Regions from separate parts of the Pseudalkalibacillus sp. NRS-1564 genome, predicted to be linked through region 1. Evidence: predicted binding sites of a transcription regulator. Region 1 holds the regulator's gene; the other holds the start of a gene.
The links. The regulator LexA, encoded in region 1, represses DNA repair genes until DNA is damaged. The targets are predictions, from matches to a motif close to CGAACATATGTTCG.

Region 1 (8,066 bases):
ATTTATGAATAAGGAAAAGGTGGGGGTATCGTATGTTTAGTTTAAAAGTGAATGAAGAGGTCTCCTTAAAGTTACTTCAAATGGAAGATGCGCAAGAGCTATTTGAATTGGTTGACCATTCAAGAGATTATTTAAGGGAGTGGCTTCCCTGGGTGGACAATATGAAAGAAAAAGAGGATTATATGCCAGTGATTGAAATGTGGCTAAAACAGTTTTCTTCACATGATGGATTTCAAGCAGGTATTGTGTACAATGAAAGATTAGCAGGCGTGGTAGGATTCCATGGCATCGATTGGTCTAACAAGAAAACGAGTATTGGCTATTGGCTATCAGATAAGTTCCAGGGTAAGGGGATTATGACAGCTGCCGTTAATGAACTAATTGTCCAGGCATTTGAAGTATACAAATTGAACCGAATTGAAATACAGTGCGGGATAGAGAATAAAAAAAGTCAGGGAATTCCGAGACGTCTTGGTTTTAAACCCGATGGAATCATAAAAGACGCTGAATATTTGTACGATCACTTTCATGACACCATCCTGTATAGTCTTCTCGCGAAAGAATGGAATGAATATCGTGAGAGTTAATAAACGCACAGAATTTAAATTGACTATAGCGTATAGGGGTATGAATGAGGTGTATTAATGGGAAAGTTGTATTTTTATAGCGATCAAGTAAATGAAACACCCGGCAACCGTAGATTAGATGAATTACTGTTTAGTGATGGAAACAAAAAGATTAGCTACATACCTTCAACGGAGGATAAAGAAAAGCATTATTTTGAAGCTAAAGTGAATTATTATCGAAACTGTGGAATCGAGAATATCATGTTTTTCGATTTATACAGTGAATTTGAACCTATGAAAATAGATGAACTATTGAGTTCAGATATAATCCATCTCTCAGCAGGTAATCCGCTGGAATTTAGTAAGGCTCTCAATCATCGGCATATGGATCATGTTCTTTTAGATTTCTATAATCGCGGAGGAATTCTTGTTGGGGTGAGCGGAGGAGCGGTTAAACTCGGTAGATCTACAAAGCTATTTCAGATGTATACAGAAAAAACTAGCGAGGCGGTGCACCAAACTATGGGTCTTGTCGATTTCGAGTTTTTACCTCACTACAATCGCTGGAGTTCAGATTATAAGAGTAAAGTTTGGGAGTACGCTAAGAGAACAGGAACAACTGTTTATGCAGCTAATGACGGCGATGGAATTATCTTTGAAGAGGATAAACTACAAATGATTGGTGATATAGTAGTGATGAATAGTGAGTTGTAATGGCACTATCTCAGTGAGATATGGTACATCACTACAATTGCTTGTTTTATAGGAGGAATAAAAATGGATGTATTTGAAGAATATCTAGCAAAGATAGAGAACCTGCAGCACCGAGAGCGAACGGAACAAATTTTGACCTGGGTACAAAATGAATTTCCAAACCTGGTGCCGAAAATTGCTTGGAATCAGCCAATGTTTACAGATCACGGAACATTTATTATTGCCTTTAGCGTAGCAAAACATCATTTGGCTGTTGCCCCTGAAAAGAATGGAATTGTTCATTTTTCTGAAGAAATGAAACTTGCTGGCTATGATCACACTAAACAACTAATGCGTATTCCGTGGGGTAGTTCAGTTGAATTTTCATTACTTAAAAAAATGATCGAATTCAATATTCATGATAAGGCAGACTGTTCAACTTTCTGGCGCAAGTGAATAAATAGACGGGACAGGCTTCTATTTGGACCAACCGCTTGGTAGTCGCTATGTGAGATTAACGTTTAAAACTAAATGAGGTTCATATATGGTCAACGGGAACCCTTCTATTTATTTTTGTCCATATTGGCATCATTATGTGACTCATCGGGATAGCGGCTTCTGTTATGAAATTACAGGTAAGTGAAAAAATACACGTGTATAAATTAAGTAATAATAAATTACGGCGTAGGGCAAGTTCCATCAGCGAGCTTGCTCCTTTTTAGTACAAATTAATTCAGTCTGGAAAAATCGAAAAAGGCTAGAAATGCAGTTCGTTAAATGATAGGTAAGCTTATCTATATGTCGAAAGATGCAGAGAAAACGTCACGGTTTTCTTTAACATAAGTATGTTATCCATACATGATCCACTTCGAATGATTCATTTTTGATCAGAATACTTGTAATAGTTTGAAAAATACAACCTCATATCTCTAAAATAGAAGATAGTTCAACTAGAAGAGGAGGAAAAAAGACATATGAAATCTAGGAAATGGAAATATGGAATTGCGCTTTTTATTGTAGGGATATTAACTATCGGTTTTTTACCGTTAACTGGAAGTGCCAAAGGTGATTGCTTTAACACTGATGCGGCGCTAACACCAGAGGAGCAGCGAATGGAAGACGGTGCCCCAATCCCACAGCAAATTATGGATAAGGCGGAGTTTACAGTTTTTGCGGATGAATTTAAGGAGGATTTGTGCAAAGCGAAAAGTGTAAAAAAAGCAGAGAAAGTGATCGAAAAGCATGGTGAGAAGCTGTGGGAGACGGCTGTTGCTCGAGCTCAGGGAGAACGAAATGATTTAGGGGAACTAGATCGTTATGATGATCGCCCGCTTTATTGGACTCGATTACATATGACTGCTGCCCTCAGGCAATGGGAACCTTCATATACAGTAACGGAGAAAAAGCAAGAAGAACTGATGAAGAAACTAGAGTACACGTCAAGGGGAATTACTTCTATTGATTTTCCAAAAGGGAAGAAAGTTAAGCGTATTTTAGTAAGCGGATTTGATCCATACCGTTTAGAACAGGAATTTAGGAGATCAAACCCTTCTGGCGCTGCAGCGCTTCAGATGGATGGGAAAGTCGTTTTGACGGAAGAAGGTCCAGCTTTTGTTCAAGCAGCGAATTTTCCGGTACGATGGGATGATTTTGATGAAGGAATCGTTGAAGATACTTTTGGACCTTACCTGGTTAATAGTAAAGAGCAGGTGGATCTCATGATGACAATCAGTCAAGGTGGTCCAAAAGCTATGACCATCGAAGGGTTTGCCGGGAGATGGCGCACAGGGGTTGGAAACACTCTTGAAGATCGCTCAGAAGTTATTCCGACAGTGAGCAATTGGCCGATGCCTGAAAAACTGCCGGAATTTATTGAAACAACGCTTCCTTACAAGGAAATGATTGCAGCCAATACTGGACCATGGCCGGTAGAAAGAGGCGATGAAGTATGCGAATGGCTCGCACCAGAATATCGTGATAAACCGTATGAGTGCCATGAAGGGGGTCCGACTGAAGGATCAAAAGCTCGTAAAGGAGGAGGCGGAAGCTACTTATCGAATGAAAGTCAGTACCGATCCAATCGCGTGCGAATTGGGATAGGAGCTTATGATATTCCGGGTGGACACCTTCACGTAGCCGCTCAGGAGTACTATCCTGAAGATCCTTCCGTTTATATCACTGATGAGTTCCAAAAGTTCCGTCAGGCGACAGTAGATCAAACAGTTGAATTAGTTATAGCGGCTTCAGAGGCTGCTGAAAAGTAACCGTTTAAGAATTATGTTAGAAGTATACAAAACCGCCCTTTATTTAAATGAAGGGCGGTTTTGTATAGCCTTTAAGAGTTAAAAGTAGGTAGGTGAGGTTGGTTGTAATGTAAAGCTACACCCCTATGCTCTTCAAACTGCGATCATTTACACAGACGGAGGGGTTAATAAATAAAAGAAGAGAAGAAGCTCGTATTGATATAGCCCAGAAAGCTTATATAACATAAAAAAAGAAGCGCACGCAGCGCTTCTAGTGAATGGAGCGAAAGACCCCAATTACTTTACCAAGAATAGAAACGGAATCAAGAATGATCGGTTCCATCGATGAGTTTTCCGGTTGAAGTCGGAAGTAGTTGCTTTCTTTAAAGAATCGTTTAACAGTTGCTTCAGCTTCATCTGTCATCGCGACAACAATATCACCGTTATTTGCAGTTGGTTGTTGCTTCACAATAACCATATCACCGTTATAAATACCAGCTTCGATCATACTATCCCCTTCAATCACTAGAATAAAGGTATGTTCTTCATCCTGTGCAAACTGTTCTGGAAGCGGGAAGTATTCTTCTACATTTTCAATGGCAGTGATCGGTTGACCAGCAGTTACTTTACCAATGACGGGAACGTTTACAGTATGTTGACGAGGAATATCGATCGTTTCATCAAGACCAAGCACTTCGATGGCTCTTGGTTTTGTTGGGTCTCGTCTGATATACCCTTTTTTCTCGAGTCTTGCCAGGTGGCCATGGACAGTGGAGCTTGAAGCAAGTCCAACAGCTTCGCCAATTTCTCTTACGGAGGGTGGATAACCCTTTTGCTTAACTTCGACTTTAATAAAGTCCAGAATGTCCTGCTGACGCTTTGATAGTTTCATAATATCTGGCACCTCGTTCCAATCTATCTATTTGTTAGTAGTATACCAGAATTTTTGTTCGCATACAAACATAAGTTCGAAGAAATCAGTTGACACGAACAGAGGTTCTGATATACTAAAAACAGAACAAATATTCGCATATGGGGTGATTGGGATGAGAAAGCAAGCTGGGGGCTTGTCTGGAGTTGATTTTCTTGTCATTATATCTTTTGTAGCTGTGTTAATTATTGTGTTTCTATCTTTGCGAACAGCTGCAGCTGAGGAGTATGATCGTTATACAACGGTACAATTGGAGCAGGGAGATACTGTTTTAGAAATTGCGGAAGAATACCGTACTGCGCATGAGTTGTCTGATCGGAAGTTCGTCAGTTGGGTTGAAGAAGTGAATAGCATTGATGCAAACCGAATTACAGCAGGAGATACTCTCATCATCCCTGTTGAAGCGAACGCTACCGCACTTGGGGGTAAAGAATAAAGTATGAACGCCGTTATTTATTGTCGGGTAAGCACAAAGAAAGAAGCACAGGAGTCTTCTCTTGCCAGGCAAAAAGAAGAACTACAACGATTTGCATCACAGTCAGGTTTTATTATACAGCGCTTGATTGAAGAAAAGCACAGCGGGTATGACATTGATCGTGATGGCATACTTGAGGTGCTTGACTTATTGAAAGAGGGGCATGTTGAGGCATTGCTCATTCAAGATGAAACAAGACTTGGGGGAGGGAATGCAAAGATCGCTCTTCTACATGCCGTCCATAAATATGGAGGGACGATTTATACAGTGAATCAAAACGGAGAACTTCAATTGTCGGAATCTGATTCGATGGTTCTTGAGATCGTTAGTATCGTTGAAGAATTTCAGCGCAAGCTTCATAATCTGAAAATTAAACGTGGAATGGACAAGGCGGTTAAAGAAGGCTATCGACCACAGCGAAACCTCAGCCATCAAAATCAAGGTGGGCGTGAGCGGGTGGAAGTTCCAATCGAAGAAATTGTTAATCTACGAAACCGTGGTCTTACGTTTAATGAGATAGCTGCAACGCTTAAAGGATTTGGACATCACGCTTCGAAAGCAACGGTACATAGACGTTATCAGGAATATGTTGACGAGCAGAACGAGAAGCACTAAACTTGTCTATGTTCAAAACATGCGTTAGCATGTGAGATACAAGTTTCAGTAAAGGAGCTATTTTACATGCCTTTTGAAGATAAACTCCAAAGAATTAACGAGCTATCTCGTAAAGCAAAAGAGTCATCATTAACAGAAGATGAGAAAAAAGAACAGAAAAAGCTACGTAAGGAATATTTAGCAAATTTCCGTTCTTCTTTCAAAAACCAACTTCATTCTATAAAAGTTGTGGATGAAGAAGGCACAGATGTAACACCTGAAAAGCTTAAGGAAAGCAAGAAAAACCGTCGCTTTCTTCAGTAGAAAATAGCCTAATTTTGCGAAAAGCAAAATTAGGCTATTTTTATGGTTGCAATTTTTCAAATATTCGTTATACTGTACTATAACAAGATGTACTAATACAAAACGGAGAGGGCGGATATGATGTTTGTTGTAACTGATTCTGCAGCTGAGTTTTACAAAAATGAAATGGAACTTGGTAACGGTGATTGCCTGAGGTTATTCGTACGCTACGCAGGGAGTGGAGACAGCGGAGGTTTTTCTCTTGGGGTCATGTCTGATAAGCCTTCATATGATGATTATAAGCAAGAAATTGGAGGAGTTACGTACTTCGTTCGACCGGACGATCAATGGTTTGTTGATCGAATGAAGCTTGATTATGATGAGAGATCCGGCGGTGTTCTTTGTGACCTGCCGAGTATGGCATAGCATTCTAAAGACCTGTACTATAACATATATGTTATAGTACAGGTCTTTTTGATTTCGACAAAACTAGTGAAGGCTAGCCTCCATGTATAGACAATCATTTTATGAGAACTCATTTATACTTTCTTTTATATGAGTGGATTCTTGGGCAGGGGGGAGTTATATGAGGCATTACGAAATGTACTTCGTTAAGCAGCACATTGCAGAACAATATGCTGGTAAGGAGCATCTGTTGTATCAACTTTTCCTCGAAAGGAAGCGGGCCATACAGGCTGATCAGAAAGAGCTTCTAGAAAAACAGGTAGCCTTTATTACAGAGCCTGTGGAAGAAGAAGAACTAAATACCAGTTTGGTCAATGAATTGGGTGGCTTTCGCACGTATGAATATAAAAATGAAGGGCATCGATTGTGTATTAAACAATCTAAAAGTGATGCATCTTTATTTGTAAGAAGCGAGAAGATAAATATATATGCTAGCGGATCAAACGAGGCTGAAACAGTCTTTTTTGAAGTGATACGAAAATTAACTCCTTCGTTCTTTGCGATTGACTTCCAATCCGGTCGATACGGGTGGCTTAACCCGATTAAACAACAGAAACTAGTTTGAATAAACTCCTACTATTTTAATAGACGTTATTGTATAATCATTAAGGGTTGTAGTACACTATTGGAAGAGAAAGAATAAGGAGGAAATCTAGAATGTGGTGGATGTACACGCTTGTGGGCGTGCTAGCGTTGATTGCTGGAGTAGCACTTGGCTTTTTTATTGCCCGCAAATATATGATGGACTATTTAAAGAAGAATCCCCCTATTAATGAAAATATGCTTCGTGTAATGATGATGCAAATGGGGCAAAAACCTTCTCAGAAGAAGATTAATCAGATGATGAAGGCTATGAATAGTCAAATGACAAACAACGATAAATAGCTTATTGAGCACTCTGGTAACAGAGTGCTTTTTGTATGGAGTAATTTTGGTTGACGGGTCTAATTGGTGTGATGGTATGATAGATTAGACTATAAAAAATCAGGAAGTGTTCACATGACAATGAAAAATTTAGTAGTAGCAACAGGTCTTTCGTTCGCGCTTTTAGCCGGATGCCAGGCGGGAGATGACGAGCAAACGTCTAACCAGACAGAGAATCAGTCACAGAATGATGGACAGACGAATAACGGCTCCTCGAATAGTATTGAAAATAATGATGGAAACCAAAACAATAACAAGCAAAATGATAGCAGCAAGAAAGAAGATGAAGAAAGCGATCAAAGCGATGAGGCCAAAAAGGATAAATCAGCAGCGTATCCAACGATGGCTGAAACAGTTGAGAAAAATGGAGAGAATTTAACTGTAACGAATCCAGACAGTATTTATGTTGTGGCAAATAAAGAGCGAAATCTACCTTCAGACTTTGTGCCCCAAAATCTTGTGGAACCGGATGTTTCTTCATACGCACCAAAAGATGATCCTAAAAGGTTGATGGTCAAGGAAGCGGCTACAGCGCTTGAAAAAATGTTTGCCGGTGCAAAGAAAGATGGATTTGAATTAAAAGCTGTCTCTGGCTACCGCTCCTATGAGCGACAGGAAGCTATTTTTGCTTATAATGCTGAACAGCGTGGAGAAGAAGTAGCGAACCAGGTTAGCGCTCAGGCGGGGCAGAGTGAACATCAGACGGGATTAACGATGGATATTAGCACGCCTTCTCTAGGAAGCTCTCTTACCGAAGAATTTGGCAATACGCCAGAAGGTAAGTGGGTAGCAGAGCATGCGCATGAATATGGCTTTGTTGTTCGTTACTTAAAAGGAAAAGAAGATATCACTGGCTATCAGTATGAGCCATG
Region 2 (8,066 bases), on a different contig from region 1:
ACTAGGAGGAGGAACAGCCATTATGTACGTCATTCTCCTCTTTCTCATTCAGTATCTGGGTTACAGAATAAACATGAATCTTGAACAATTGCTTTACCATGCTGGTTATGGTCTGATTTGCATTCTAGGAGGAATCATGGGGGTAAATGTTAGAGGCGGAAATCATCGAGAGGCTTAGACGAACAAAGAGCGCCCTCTGATGAGGACGCTCTTTATTATGTTACTTGCTGTTTTCAGTGATTGATTCGCGGATAGCCGCTCGGTCAAACACCATTTTTGTACCGTCTGTAGTACGGATTGTAATTGTACCTTCATCCATTGCATCAATGATGCCATGCATACCACCGATCGTTACAACTTTATTTCCTTTTTCTAAGCTTGCTTGCATTTCTTTCGTTTTCTTTTGACGCTTCTGTTGCGGGCGAATCAAAAGGAAATAGAAAATCGCAAACATTAGTAGAAGCGGGACTATATTCATTAACGTAGAACCCATATTCATTTCACCCCTTTCCAGCAATCATACAATCTATGGATTAAAAGTTTTTCGCATTTGGTTTATTAAACCCATATTGTTCAAAAAACTCATCCTTAAAGTCCAGGAGACGATCATCCATAATCGCCTGCCTAACTTGCTTCATCAAGTTTAACAGAAAATAGAGATTATGGTAAGTCGTTAATCTAAAGCCAAATGTTTCATTGGATTTTACAAGATGACGAATATACGCCCTTGAATAATTGCGGCAGACATGACAATCACAATTCTCGTCAAGCGGACGGAAATCACGTGCATATTTTGCATTTCGAACGACTAGACGACCATTGCTAGTCATTAGTGTTCCATTTCGCGCGATACGAGTAGGAAGAACACAATCAAACATATCCACGCCTCGAATAGCTCCGTCAATAAGAGAATCTGGTGAACCAACCCCCATTAAATAACGAGGTTTCTGAGTTGGAAGGTGAGGTGTCGTAAACTCGAGCACGCGATTCATCACGTCTTTCGGTTCACCTACTGAAAGGCCTCCAATAGCATAGCCCGGGAAATCAAGTGAAACAAGATCCTCAGCACTTTGTTTTCTTAACTCTTCATACTCTCCACCTTGAACAATTCCAAACAACCCCTGGATGTCTTTTCGTTCATGAGCTGTCAGGCATCGTTCAGCCCAGCGACTCGTACGCTCAACAGAACTTTTCATGTAATCAAATTCTGCTGGGTATGGAGGACACTCATCGAATGCCATCATAATATCAGAACCGAGTGCATTTTGGATTTCCATTGCGCCTTCTGGAGATAAGAATAACTTCTCACCGCTCATGTGATTCCGAAAATGAACGCCTTTTTCCTCAATCTGTCTCAGGTCACTTAAGCTAAAGACCTGAAATCCTCCAGAATCCGTAAGAATCGGCTGATCCCGGTTCATAAATTTATGAAGGCCCCCAGCTTCTTTGACAATATCATGACCAGGACGAAGCCAAAGATGATACGTGTTACTAAGGATAACGCCAGCGCCCATTTCTTTTAGTTCTTCTGGACTCATCGTTTTCACTGTCGCAAGTGTTCCAACAGGCATAAACATCGGTGTATCAAACGTACCATGTGGCGTGTGCAACTTTCCAAGACGTGCCCCACTTTGTTTACACGTTTTTATTAATTCATAGCGAATTGGTTCTGTCATTCTTTCATACTCCCTTCCAAAATCAACATTGCATCACCAAAACTGAAGAAGCGATACTCTTCCTCAACAGCCGTGCGATAAGCAGAAAGCACAAAATCTCTTCCCGCAAGGGCACTCACGAGCATGATCAATGTTGACTGAGGCAGGTGAAAGTTTGTAATCAGCCCATCGATTGCTTTAAAAGTATAACCCGGATAAATAAAAATGTCGGTCCAACCAGAAGCTTCTTCAAATTGTCCATCATGTGCTGATGCCACGGTTTCAAGTGTTCTCGTTGAAGTAGTACCGACAGAAATGATTCGGCCTCCCGATTCCCTTACACTGTTCAACAGTTCAGCCGTGCCCTTTGTCAGTTGATAAAATTCCCCGTGCATTTCATGTTCAAGAATATTATCGACGGAAACTGGTCGGAAAGTGCCAAGACCCACATGAAGTGTGATAAATGCGACATGAACGCCTTTATCTTCAAGACGCTGAAGCATTTCTTCTGTGAAGTGGAGGCCAGCAGTTGGTGCTGCTGCTGATCCTCTATGCTTAGCAAAAACGGTTTGATATCGTTCTTGATCATCGAGCGTTTCAGTAATATATGGTGGAAGAGGCATTTCGCCAAGCTGATCAAGAATTTCATAGAAAACGCCTTCGTATTGAAACTCTAATACACGTCCGCCATGTTCAAGTGACTCTTTGCATACGGCTGTTAGACGTCCATCGCCAAATGAAATCACAGTGCCTGGCTTCACTCGCTTAGCCGGTTTAACAAGAGTCTCCCATTGATCCTCTTCCATTTGCTTAAGAAGCAGCACTTCAATTTTAGCTCCTGTTTCTTCTTTTGATCCATACAATCTAGCTGGCATGACTCGTGTATCATTCAACACAAGACAATCACCGGGATTTATGTAATCCTCTAAATTGGAGAATTCGCGATGCTGAAGCTTTTGCTTTAATGGATCTAATACCATCAATCTGGACTTTGTCCGTTCCTTTAACGGCGTTTGAGCAATTAACCGTTCTGGAAGTTCAAAATCAAAATCATTTACGTTCATTTTATTCACCACTGTTTCTAGAAAGTGTTCAACTTTATTGATTTTACCACAGCTCTACCTGTTGGCGCACCCTTAAGGGGCAGTTCCCCTTCCACCATGTTGAAAATGGCGTTTGGAAAGCTGCCCCCTTATCTGAACTTACCTATAATAAAAAAAAGTAAAGACAAGGCAATACTAACGACTATTGAGGTTACAATCGGAAAAAAAAACGTAGTGTTTCCTTTTTTGATTACGATGTCACCAGGTAATTTCCCAATAAAGGACCACAACACACCAATGGCCAAGAAGGCGATCCCTAAGATAATAAACAGTTTTGAAATTCCCATCGCTATTGAGGAATCTCCATACCAAAGTGATCGTATACCTGATGAGTAACCATTCGTCCACGAGGTGTACGCTGAAGAAATCCAATTTGAAGTAGATAGGGTTCATACACGTCTTCAATGGTATGACTTTCTTCACCAATCGTTGCTGCAATTGTATCTACTCCTACAGGACCTCCACGGAATTTCTCTATGATGGCTAATAGAAGCTTGTGATCGATATGATCAAGTCCAAGAGGATCGACTTGCATCATCTCAAGAGCCTGAGAAGCAAGTGAGTGCGAAATGACGCCATCCCCTTTCACCTGTGCATAATCCCTTACACGTTTTAGCAAGCGATTGGCAATTCTAGGTGTCCCTCGCGATCTTCGGGCAAGTTCAACAGCAGCAGCGTGGTCCATTTCAACATCGAAAATGTCAGCTGTTCTCATTAAAATAGTTTGAAGTTCATCTTCAAGATAATACTCTAATCTACTCAGTACGCCGAAACGATCTCGTAAAGGCGCCGTTAATAGTCCAGCCCTTGTCGTAGCGCCTACTAGGGTGAACGGTGGCAGATCCAAACGAACAGATCTTGCCGTTTCGCCTTTTCCTATTACAATATCTAGACAGTAGTCTTCCATCGCAGGATAAAGAACTTCTTCAACACTTCGAGGTAGTCGATGTATTTCATCGATAAATAAAACATCCCCAGGTTCAAGGGCGGTTAATATAGCTGCAAGATCACCAGGTCTTTCAATCGCAGGACCTGATGTTGTACGCAAATTCACTTCCATCTCGTTTGCAATAATGGCCGAGAGAGTCGTTTTACCTAGACCAGGAGGGCCGTACAACAGCACATGATCTAAGGGCTCTTCACGCATTTTAGCCGCTTCAATAAACACTTCAAGATTTCGCTTTACCTTTTCTTGTCCAATATATTGACTTAATCGCTGAGGACGGAGGCTATATTCTACGGATGAGTCGTCACCGACCTGCTCTCCTGATAGAATTCGATCTTCCACTTTACTCCCTCCTTATTGCTTCAGCATAAGCTGAAGGGCTTTTTTAATATACTGATCTGTCGTTAGCGTTTCTTCAACTAGCTTTGGTTTAATCTTCTTAATTTCTCGTTCAGCATACCCAAGAGCTTTCAATGCTTCTAGCGCTTCTTCTAGCTCATGAGCACCCTCTTCTTGAACTTCATCCACTGCAAACAATCCCTCAGTGGGAGCGCCAAAGCCTTTAAGCTTACCTTTTAGATCTAGAATGATTTGTCTGGCAGTTTTCTTACCAACGCCAGGAAACTTTGTTAGAAATTTCTCATCTTCCATTTCAATGGCACTCACAACTTTATCAGGTTCACCAGTCGCTAAAATGGCCACAGCTCCCTTAGGACCGATACCGGAAACATTTAGAAGCTTCTCAAACAAAAGTCGCTCTTCCTGTGTTGGAAATCCATAAAGGGCAATGAGATCTTCTCTAACGTAATGATGCGTAAAAATTTGAATCGATTGATTACGGTACTTCTGAAATTCAAAAGGATTCCCACAATAAATTTTATATCCTATCGCATTCGACTCTACAACAATGTATTCTGTATCAATATATTCAACCGTGCCTTTAATATATTCTATCAAAGCTACTCTCTCCCCTGTACATACGAACATGTATTTCTATCTCTCCATTCTACCATAAAAAGATGAAAAGCGGAGACGAGCGTTTAGAAACGGAGATAAGCGTCTAAATCAAAAGAAGAACCTGCCCTTACTGGACAGGTTCTTCTTTTTTAATTTTAGAAAAAGACTGGATGACGTCTTCAAACTGATACCATGACTCTACTGGAATTCCTTCCATAAGCTGCTCTCTTCTTTGACTTTCTAGCTTTCCTACATCAATTTGAAAAAATGTTTGAATGACTTTCTCTTCTGCCGGAATTCCATCAAATATCGTAAGAATGCCATCCTCTGTTAATCCAAAATGTCCATTTTGTTTACTTGCAGGCGAAATATCTTCTAGATTCCGTTCAAATATCATTCGTCCTTCTTCCTGATCTACAAGTTGCCAATCAGCGTATTGACTCCAAAAGTCTTCCATTGCCCATATGGTTTCATATACAGATTGGTTCGTTGAAACACCGTCCGCATAATTTGTTCTCAATACAACTTCAACAACTAGTGGTCCTTTTTCTTGAGTTTTGGTTCCTGTAACCGGTGATATGCCATCTCCTTCATAAGCCACGGCCGATGTTCCTCCAAGAACAAGAAGTATACCTAATAGAAGGAGTGGATAAAGGCTTTTCATATGTTTCCAACACCTTTCTTCCATTTTCAAGAAGTTCATGCCGTTAGCGTTTCCGTTTTATTGAGGAATATGCATCAAAAAAAGCTACAGAAAAACTGTAGCTCACAATTGATCATAAACATCATCATTTATTTCAGCATTATGATAAACATCTTGCACATCATCGTTATCTTCAAGCATATCAATTAGCTTTAACATATGAAGCCCATCTTCCTCTTCTAGTGGAGCATACGTTTCTGGAATCATCGTGACTTCAGTGGAAGAGAAACTTAATCCGCTCGCTTGTAATTGGTGCTTTACATCTTGGAATTCCTGGGGATCGGTATAAATCTCATAAGCATCCTCATTTGTTTCCATTTCTTCAGCCCCGGCTTCAATAACCTGAAGCATCAATTCATCTCCATCGAGATCATTTTCGGAACGATCGATCACAAGGAGACCTTTTCGGTTAAATAAGAATGAAACACAGCCATTTTCGCCCATATTCCCTTTATTTTTACTAAAGGCATGACGCACATCTGCTGCAGCTCGATTTTTATTATCGGTAAGTAGTTGAACCATAATGGCGGCACCACCTGGGCCATATCCTTCGTATGTCACGTTATCATATTGAACACCGTCTAAATCCCCTGTAGCTTTCTTAATTGCTCGATCAATGTTTTCGTTAGGCATATTTGATGATTTAGCCTTGTCCACAGCAAGCCTTAATGAGGGATTCGTTTCCGGATCGCCCCCTCCTTGCTTGGCAGCTACAAAGATTTCCTTAGCTAGCTTCATAAATACTTTTCCACGTTTAGCATCTTGAGCGTTTTTTCTACGCTGTATATTTTTCCATTTGGAATGTCCTGCCATCTAAGAGAACTCCTTTCAAATGAACTGATTTCCCAACTATATCATAGGGCTCAAGTCTCCGAAAAGAGTTTTGCATATGTAGTCGAGCAGGCTACTGCCCGCTCGTTATTTTTATTATTTATTGTTTTCAAATGGACGTTTTGCAGCATTTCCGATGTCATCTAATATGCCATTCACATCTGCCTGTACCTCTTCAAAACCATCTCCATCTTCGAGACGGTTATTAACATCGCCCATTCGACCAAACACATTTTCATCTGTTGAAATTGACACATTCTTTTGCTTTGTTACTTTTGCTACCTCGCCGCGAACCTTGTCTTTAACATCTGCATCGTTTTGGTCGTTTGTATCAACGGCAATCATAATTTGATCACCATATACGATAACTCGAGCATCATCCACGTTCTTAAGCTTATTGATTCGTTTAGCTAGTCGTGTAGAAAGCTCATTATCATAACCTGAATAATTGTTATCTGTACGCATATATCCAGGGCCATTCATGCCATTTCGCTTATCGATTTGCTTTTTGTCAGGGGCCTTAACTCCGTTTGAATAGTCACGATCAATCATATCCGTTACTGCACCTTCACGGTAATCACCGTTATTATCTTCACTCGTGTAGTAACCAATTGGACGTGCGGAGTCGTTATAACGCGTATCCATCGCCTCATTATCAGCTGTACAGCCGATCAAACCACCTGCGAGCATCATCGTTGAAAGCGTCAAGACTGTTTTCTTCATATTTAAAACCTCCTTTCACCTTTAGAATGTGAGGAGGCTTATCATTTTAATCTGTTAGTTCTAGGTAACACAGGGACCTACTTCAGAATCGAATTAATAAACCGTGATCTAAGGTTGTTTTGTTGTCTCATTTTATCTAATAGGGCACTTCTTCCATTTGGATTCATCAACCATTCTCGGTAGAAATCGGCAGGATAGGCTAGAAGCCTACACAACAAAGGGTTCTCTAAGCAATGTCGAACAGTCGGGATATGAGATCGTGACCATTCATCCATTGACCAGTTAGAGTGAGGCAGCATTCGATTCATTAACTGCAAAAAGTCATATTCATGAGGGGCATAGTTCGCTAGGTCACCATCAATCAATAATAATGTATCCGTACGCAAGATAAAATTATGATGTGCGGGGTCGCCGTGAACAATGCATTTATCACGGTGAGCATTTCGTTCCAATTCTTCGATCGGTGTCATACCCGAAATGACTTCTTCCCCTACAGAAATATAATACTGAATGAATTGTTTTTCATTTGCAGATATTAGAGAAGATCCTACTTCATTCTTGAAGCGAATTAAACGGTTCGTCCACTTACGAGTAAGTGATACGGGAAAAATATCCTTACTGACTAATCCTATACTTTCTTGATGAAAGTGTGCTACTTTCTCAATCGCTAAAAGCCGATCTTCTTTCAATGAGTAATTGAGCGTTCGTCCCTCCATTGTTTTCATACAGGCAAAATATACTCCCCCGTCTTCCTTAAGCCAATCGCCATCTGGAAATGGAATGAAAGTAATAAAAGAATCTGAACAGTGATGTGAGAGGTGTATTTGTTTTCTTAACGTTTCCTTTTTTACAGATCCTTTCATATAAACCGATACGCCAGTAATCAATCTGCCCTTCCAAACAAATGAATTAACACGTTCTAAATGAAGAAAAAAAGGACGTACCCTTTCCAGGATACCGTCCTCTTTTTCCTTAGCGTGATTCTGCATAGCTACTTTCCATGCCCATGTAATCATCCATCATTGGCGCTTTATTCGCTCCTTGAACAAATCCCGGATTCGCATATTGCGGCATTTGGTGATATGGTGAAACGTTCGGATTCCCACCACATCCACAGTCGTGCTGTTGATAAGGTGATACCATTGGCT

Region 2: ruvA (Holliday junction branch migration protein RuvA) is a predicted target of LexA. The motif match lies at 4,685-4,698, and genes of this name have one in related genera.

Annotation. Positions count from the first base shown of each region.
Region 1 covers NZ_JBITPM010000011.1:22,458-30,523, reverse strand. The annotation lists gene ACIFPW_RS05160 (GNAT family N-acetyltransferase) at 33-587, shown strand; gene ACIFPW_RS05155 (Type 1 glutamine amidotransferase-like domain-containing protein) at 645-1,280, shown strand; gene ACIFPW_RS05150 (iron chaperone) at 1,344-1,715, shown strand; gene ACIFPW_RS05145 (hypothetical protein) at 2,234-3,523, shown strand; gene lexA (transcriptional repressor LexA) at 3,774-4,397, opposite strand; gene yneA (cell division suppressor protein YneA) at 4,549-4,869, shown strand; gene ACIFPW_RS05130 (YneB family resolvase-like protein) at 4,873-5,523, shown strand; gene ACIFPW_RS05125 (DUF896 domain-containing protein) at 5,590-5,826, shown strand; gene ACIFPW_RS05120 (HesB/YadR/YfhF family protein) at 5,944-6,231, shown strand; gene sirA (sporulation inhibitor of replication protein SirA) at 6,392-6,835, shown strand; gene ACIFPW_RS05110 (YneF family protein) at 6,928-7,155, shown strand; gene ACIFPW_RS05105 (D-alanyl-D-alanine carboxypeptidase family protein) at 7,270-8,066, shown strand, end outside.
Region 2 covers NZ_JBITPM010000019.1:110,069-118,134, reverse strand. The annotation lists gene ACIFPW_RS10550 (TIGR04086 family membrane protein) at 1-178, shown strand, start outside; gene yajC (preprotein translocase subunit YajC) at 221-493, opposite strand; gene tgt (tRNA guanosine(34) transglycosylase Tgt) at 534-1,676, opposite strand; gene queA (tRNA preQ1(34) S-adenosylmethionine ribosyltransferase-isomerase QueA) at 1,673-2,719, opposite strand; gene ACIFPW_RS10530 (DUF2905 domain-containing protein) at 2,848-3,045, opposite strand; gene ruvB (Holliday junction branch migration DNA helicase RuvB) at 3,048-4,046, opposite strand; gene ruvA (Holliday junction branch migration protein RuvA) at 4,059-4,661, opposite strand; gene ACIFPW_RS10515 (BofC C-terminal domain-containing protein) at 4,789-5,325, opposite strand; gene ACIFPW_RS10510 (YebC/PmpR family DNA-binding transcriptional regulator) at 5,428-6,177, opposite strand; gene ACIFPW_RS10505 (YhcN/YlaJ family sporulation lipoprotein) at 6,292-6,918, opposite strand; gene ACIFPW_RS10500 (phosphotransferase) at 6,996-7,907, opposite strand; gene safA (SafA/ExsA family spore coat assembly protein) at 7,891-8,066, opposite strand, start outside.